DNA from 2 places in the Priestia sp. MDV22-iso46 genome. Region 1 is predicted to be linked to the other one. Evidence: riboswitches for the same ligand, from Rfam matches in the RefSeq annotation. Region 1 holds a riboswitch; the other holds the start of a gene.
What was found. A riboswitch is a leader RNA that binds a small molecule or an ion and turns the genes downstream of it on or off. The one in region 1 is predicted to bind S-adenosylmethionine.
Positions count from the first base shown of each region.

Region 2: linked by a shared signal. The riboswitch ahead of metK (methionine adenosyltransferase) and the one ahead of AC4NPH_RS20900 (phosphoadenylyl-sulfate reductase) in region 1 are both predicted to bind S-adenosylmethionine.

Region 1 covers NZ_JBZVWT010000004.1:6,812-10,233, forward strand. The annotation lists gene sat (sulfate adenylyltransferase) at 1-448, opposite strand, end outside; gene cysP (sulfate permease) at 501-1,580, opposite strand; gene AC4NPH_RS20900 (phosphoadenylyl-sulfate reductase) at 1,600-2,313, opposite strand; SAM riboswitch class I at 2,568-2,670, opposite strand; gene cdaS (sporulation-specific diadenylate cyclase CdaS) at 2,983-3,422, shown strand, end outside.
Region 2 covers NZ_JBZVWT010000006.1:36,929-40,350, forward strand. The annotation lists gene pckA (phosphoenolpyruvate carboxykinase (ATP)) at 1-1,330, opposite strand, end outside; SAM riboswitch class I at 1,705-1,822, shown strand; gene metK (methionine adenosyltransferase) at 1,955-3,157, shown strand; gene AC4NPH_RS23680 (glycosyltransferase family 4 protein) at 3,189-3,422, opposite strand, start outside.

The sequences.
Region 1 (3,422 bases):
TTGGACCTGCTACATATACATTTGGGCGCTCCATCATTTTTTTCACGCCAGGATGAGCAAGTTCTGCCGTGCGGTACACGTTCTCCGCTTCTTTTTCTTTATTTGGCGTATATACTTCAGAAACTTCTAAAACACCATACGTTACGCCGTTTTGAACAAGTTTTACTTTGTCGCCAATGTTTAATTCTTTAGCTTGCTCTTCTGTTACAGGAAGAGTGATAGGAATACTCCATACTGTTCCATCTGCTAAACGCATATTTTCAACAACTGATTGATAATCTTTTTCTCCTAAAAATCCTGTAATTGGGCTGTAAGCACCAATTCCAATTAGTTCTAAATCACTTAGGGCCATGTTATCTACTTCGATTTCTTTTGTTAGTGACGTGTAGTCATATGTTGGTTGATATAAATTAATTAATTCTCCACCGTGTGCTTGAATTGTTGTCATTTTGTAAAATCCTCCTTAAATAATTAACACAATATAATAAAAAGCACTTGAATCACGCAGTCATTTTTTCTTTTTCCGACTGCAAGCTTGCTCTTTTTCTTCTAGTCGCTCTAGCTAAGCTTAGAACACCTGCTGTGGCAATACATCCGCTAGCTAGCACCACAAATGAATATAAGTCGCTTTCAAGTACTAATTTCACAAGAACATATGAGATTACGAGTGAAAATACAGGGGATACCACCCAAACCTTTAACATTTGAATGACCACTTCGCGCTGTTCTTTCGTGAATCCCGTTTTCGCTGCTCCTATTCCAATAATAGAAGACGTAGTGACCTGTGTAAGCGGTACTGGCAAACCAAACAGTGAAGCGACTGTGACAAGAGAAGCACCAGTACCCGAGATAATGCACCCTTCTCCTACAGAATAGCGAGTAATTTTTTTCCCGTTTGTTTCAATAACTCGGCCTCCTAGTAAAAGTGCTCCGAGCGCCACTGCCAATCCTCCTGCTATGACACCCGTTGTGGCATCCATTAATCCAGCTCCTACTAGAGGACCGACAGCATTTGCCACGTTATTCATTCCAGCTGAGAAGGCTTCAAAGAATCCCGTCGCTATAACTAAAATCGTTAAAACTCTTTTCCACTTTCCCTCTGCTTCTTTTTTATGCGCTCTGCGTTTTATCACTTTTCCAATCAAAAAAGCAATGACAAATGAAACTAGTGGAACAATAATCCAAAAAGACATGACAACTAAAAGTTTTTCCACATACAGAGATTGATAAGCTACGCCTACTCCAACAACTGAACCAACCGTTACTTCACTTGTTGATAGAGGAATACCAATTAAATTCGCGAAAAAGAGTGACAGCGTTGCAGCAGCCAGAATGATAATAACTAATTCTACTGATAGCAATTTTTCAGGTATGATACCTGAACTGATGGTTTTTACCACCTCGCCGCCTCCGATAATGGCTCCGAGCACAATACCTACAGCACAGATGAACAGGGCTACTCTTCGCTTTTTAATCGCACCGGAGCCGTATGAAACGCCCATAGCTGCTGCTGCACCGCTTGCCCCAATATTCATTGCAAAAAAAAGCGCAATGATAAAGGCAACATATAAAAGCATCATTTATTCAGCTCTTTCGTATTTAAGATTCGTGTAATCCGCATTCAACTTTTTGTGTACCTGCCCATCTTCCTGAACGTAAATCGTCTACATTGTAGGCAGGTGCGGTACAGGGTTCACAGCCGATACTTGGGTAGCCTTGATCATGAAGTTTGTTATATGGCAAATCATGCTTATACACATAGCGCCAAATTTCCTTCCAAGACCAATGAATTAACGGACAAACTTTCACCTTCTTGAATTTCTCATCCTTATTAAAGTAATTCGTGCTGGCACGAGACTCAGACTGCTCGCGTCTCAAACCAGAAATCCACGCATCATAAGGAGCAAGAGATTCTCTTAATGGAATGATTTTTCGAATTTGACAGCATAAGTTAGGCTGACTCTTCCAAAGCTCATCTCCATGTTTTTCAGCTTGTTCTGCAAGAGTTAAATCCGGTTTTTTCATATGAATACGTAAATCAGGGAAGCGTTCTTTAATTGCATCAATCACTTCATATGTTTCTTTAAAATGAACGCCTGTATCTAAAAAGACAATTTCAGCATCTTTTTTCACTTTTGAAATTAAATCAATTAACACGATCCCTTCGATCCCAAAGCTTGATGCATAGATAATTGAATCTCCGTAGGTATCATACGCCCACTGCAATGCTGAAAGGGCTCCTTTTGTTTCATCTTCACTGTCGAACTCTGGAAACGTATCACTCCAGTTTTCGTACGTATATAAGTCTGCCATTTTCTTCACTCCAATTCTTAGTTATCCGCGTTATCCAATAAAAAAAGACGGTTTTACCCACTAGAATTGGATAAAACCGCCTCTAGTGTGTCTAGTCAGCGAAACTATTTAATTCTTACTTTGCTTCGACATGCCCAAAGATTTGTTTTAAGTCGGGGGTTACAGTCATTGGTGTCCCTCCTCAAATTATCGCTTGCGCTATATCAAAATAAAAAGTCTTCCATATTGAAAGACTGGGTAGGCAATAAATTTTCACCTTATCTTTCAAAATGATACACACTTTGCTGGAATTAGCACCTTGCTAAGCAGGTTGCCGGGGTTCAACGGGCCAGATCCCTCCACCACTCTTGATAAGCATTTTTTAAAAATTTTAGCATATTTAGAATATTTGTCAACATTAAAAATCATATATCCGATAAGAAAACTATACTTTAAATTCACAGAAATATCTATACTTTTATTTAAAACAACATATGTAAATTTAAACCAAATGTGAACATATCAGTTTATAAAACGCTTTCTTTTTCTCCAACTTTTTATATTCTCTTGCTAAATAAAACACAAAACCTCTCTATAAAATTAATAAGGGATTTATAAGCTTTACGGATAATTCACCCACATTAGCACACATTACAGATAACACTGACTGACAGATAGGAGCTATATAAGATGGAGAGACAACCTTTTCAATTAGACGATACAATTAAAAATAATGTGCGAACATATTTACAGCAGATTTCAACTGAAGCCTCTAATTTAATTAAACATTTAGACACGAGTGATCATTGTATACTATGTGATTTTGAGGAGATGCGAAAGTTATTTCAAGATGTTCAAGCTACGGCTGCCTCTTATTACTTGCGTCATTACTTATCGCCTTATACATTTGAATATGCTGCTCTGTCCTTAGCTATTCATAACCTTTCTGAGAAACGTCACGGCGCTTTAATTGTCATTGAACGGGAACAAAATGTAGACCCTCTTATTCAAAAAGGAATGCCTATTCAAGCTCCTGTCAGCGCTACGCTAGTTGAGACGCTGTTCTATCCAGGGACACCCTTACATGACGGAGCCGTCCTAATTAGAAATAATCAGCTTATCTCAGCTGC
Region 2 (3,422 bases), on a different contig from region 1:
AACTTAACTTCATTCGTTCGCCCACGCCGTATTCACCGCCGGTCCATCCAGTATTTACAAGGTATACATTTACATTATGTTCATCGATTTTCTTTCCTAGCATTTCTGCATAAGTTGTTGGAGCAAGGGGTAAGAAAGGCTCACCAAAGCATGTAGAGAAAGTAGCCTGTGGCGATGTTACGCCGCGCTCTGTTCCAGCTAACTTACTAGTGTATCCGCTCAGAAAATGGTACATTGCTTGTTCTTTTGTAAGCTTGCTGATTGGAGGCAAGACGCCGAAGGCATCAGCAGTTAAAAAGACAATAGCTGTAGGGTGCCCAGCAACGCTTGGCAATACCGTATTATCAATAGAGTCAATTGAATAAGCGGCACGAGTATTCTCTGTTAAACTATTATCATTGTAATCTGCTACTTTCGTATTTTGATTTAACACTACATTTTCCAGTACGGCGCCGAAGCGAATTGCATTGAAAATTTGCGGTTCTTTTTCTTCGGAAAGCTGAATGCACTTCGCGTAGCATCCTCCTTCAATATTAAATACACCAGAGCTTGACCAACCGTGCTCGTCATCTCCGATTAAACGACGGTTTGCATCAGCAGAAAGCGTTGTTTTACCCGTTCCAGATAAACCAAAGAATAATGCAACGTCACCTTCTTCTCCTACGTTAGCAGAACAGTGCATGGATAGAATATTGTTTTGAGGAAGCAAGAAGTTCATCACTGAGAAAATAGATTTTTTCATTTCACCAGCGTATTCAGTTCCTCCAATTAGCACGATGCGTCGCTCTAACGAAAGAATAATGAAGGTTTCAGAATTCGTCCCGTCTGTTTCAGGATCAGCTTTGAACGTTGGAGCTGCTACAATTGTAAACGGCTTCACATCATCATTTGTTTTTTGTTCGGCTGAAGGGCGAATGAATAACTGCTGAGCGAATAGGTTATGCCATGCAAATTCATTAACTACTTGAATTGGTAACTGATACTTTTTATCAGCTCCAGCATATCCATTAAAAACAAAAAGTTCATCCTGCTTCTTTAAGTGGGTTAAGACTTTTTTGTATAGCGCATCGAATCGCTGAGCAGAAATTGGCTGATTGACAGGTCCCCATTCAACCGCTTTTGAAGACACAGCATCGCTTACAATAAATTTATCTAAAGGAGAGCGACCTGTATATTTTCCGGTTTCGACTGACACAGCACCTGTAGAAGTCAGCGTTCCTTCGCGTCGAGCTAGAATTTTTTCAACAAGTTGTGGAACAGATAATTGGTGTTTTGTTGTTTTTAATTGAAGCAAACCATTTAATTCGATAGACATATCAACAGTACTCATGTGCACTACCTTCCTTTTTTAGCTATTATTTATTCATTAATGTTTGAAATTTATAATTAGTATAACACATTTATTTAATTATTCTATACTATTTAACTAAAAATGTTTGTGTATTATAAAAAAATGTACGTTATACCTATTTTAGACACATGTATATGTGATAGGAGCAAAAAAAGTGAAGCTATTTTAAGTGAAAGCCTCATTTTGATCTGTCTTATTAACTAAACTTAGTGATGATTCTTAATAAGATGTACTATTTCGGAATTTGAGTATGTTACATTAAAACACATTCAAACATAAAGAGATGATTTCCATTTGAATGTTGTTGACAGTGAAGCGCTTTTTCATGTATTATATGTCCTTGAACGGATACTCTCTTATCCCGAGCTGGTGGAGGGACAGGCCCTATGAAACCCAGCAACCATCGTCATTTTTTTGTGTAGACGATAAGGTGCTAACCTGATGCAAGGGCACAACCTTGATCGATAAGAGTGAAAGGCTTATGTAGAATTTGATACCTTTCCTCGATACAAGGAAAGGTTTTTTTATATTTTTTAACGTGTAGTGAAAATAAGGGAATGAGTACCGTATCACAATGTATCGTATTTATAAGGAGGAAAACTGATGTCAACACAACGTCGTCTGTTCACGTCAGAATCTGTTACAGAGGGACATCCCGATAAAATTTGTGACCAAATTTCTGACTCAATTCTTGATGCTATCCTAGCAAAGGATCCAAATGCTCGTGTTGCTTGTGAAACAAGCGTAACAACTGGTTTAGTTTTAGTAAGTGGTGAAATTACAACTTCTACTTACGTGGATATTCCTAAAACAGTTCGTGAAACAATTAAAGGAATTGGCTATACTCGTGCAAAATACGGATTTGATGCTGAAACTTGTGCAGTATTAACATCTATCGACGAGCAGTCAGCTGATATCGCTGCTGGTGTAGACCAAGCGTTAGAAGCACGTGAAGGTCAAATGTCAGATGAAGAAATCGAAGCAATCGGAGCTGGAGACCAAGGGTTAATGTTTGGTTATGCATGTAACGAAACAAAAGAATTAATGCCTCTTCCAATTTCATTAGCTCATAAACTTGCTCGCCGTCTAACAGAAGTACGTAAAGAAGAAATTCTTCCTTACCTTCGCCCGGATGGTAAAACACAAGTAACAGTTGAATATGATGAAAACAACAAACCTGTTCGCATCGATACAATTGTTATTTCAACCCAGCATCACCCAGAAGTAACGTTAGAGCAAATTCAACGTAACTTAAAAGAATATGTTATTAATCCAGTTGTTCCAAACGAGTTAATTGATGAAAATACAAAGTATTTCATTAACCCAACAGGACGTTTCGTAATCGGCGGTCCTCAAGGAGATGCTGGTTTAACTGGTCGTAAAATTATCGTTGATACTTACGGCGGATATGCTCGTCACGGCGGCGGTGCATTCTCTGGTAAGGACGCAACAAAAGTAGACCGTTCAGCAGCTTATGCAGCTCGTTATGTTGCGAAAAACATTGTAGCAGCTGATCTTGCTGATAAATGTGAAGTACAACTAGCATATGCAATTGGTGTTGCACAACCAGTATCTATTTCAATTGATACATTCGGTACAGGAAAAGTTTCTGAAGAAGTACTAGTAGACGTAGTACGCAAAAACTTTGACCTACGTCCAGCAGGCATCATTAAAATGCTTGATTTACGTCGCCCAATTTATAAGCAAACAGCAGCTTACGGCCACTTTGGTCGTACGGATGTGGAGCTTCCTTGGGAGTTCACAGACAAAGCGGAAGCATTAAAAACTCAAGCTTTAGCTAAATAATAAAAAAATCTCCGTGAAAACGGAGATTTTTTTATGCCCATTGAATACCTGCAGCAGATTTTTCTACGACACTTTCATATTCTGAAAGCAAATGCTGAAAAATGGCGTCCCATGATTGAGTAAGAGCGTATTGTCTCGCTGCATGGCCAAAGTGAAGACGCTGATGCAAATCATCGAGTAAATCTGTAATAGCCGAACTGAATTCTTCTAAGGAGTGAGGTTTGCAAAGGTAGCCGTTTCGCCCGTGCTGAACCATCTGTTTAAC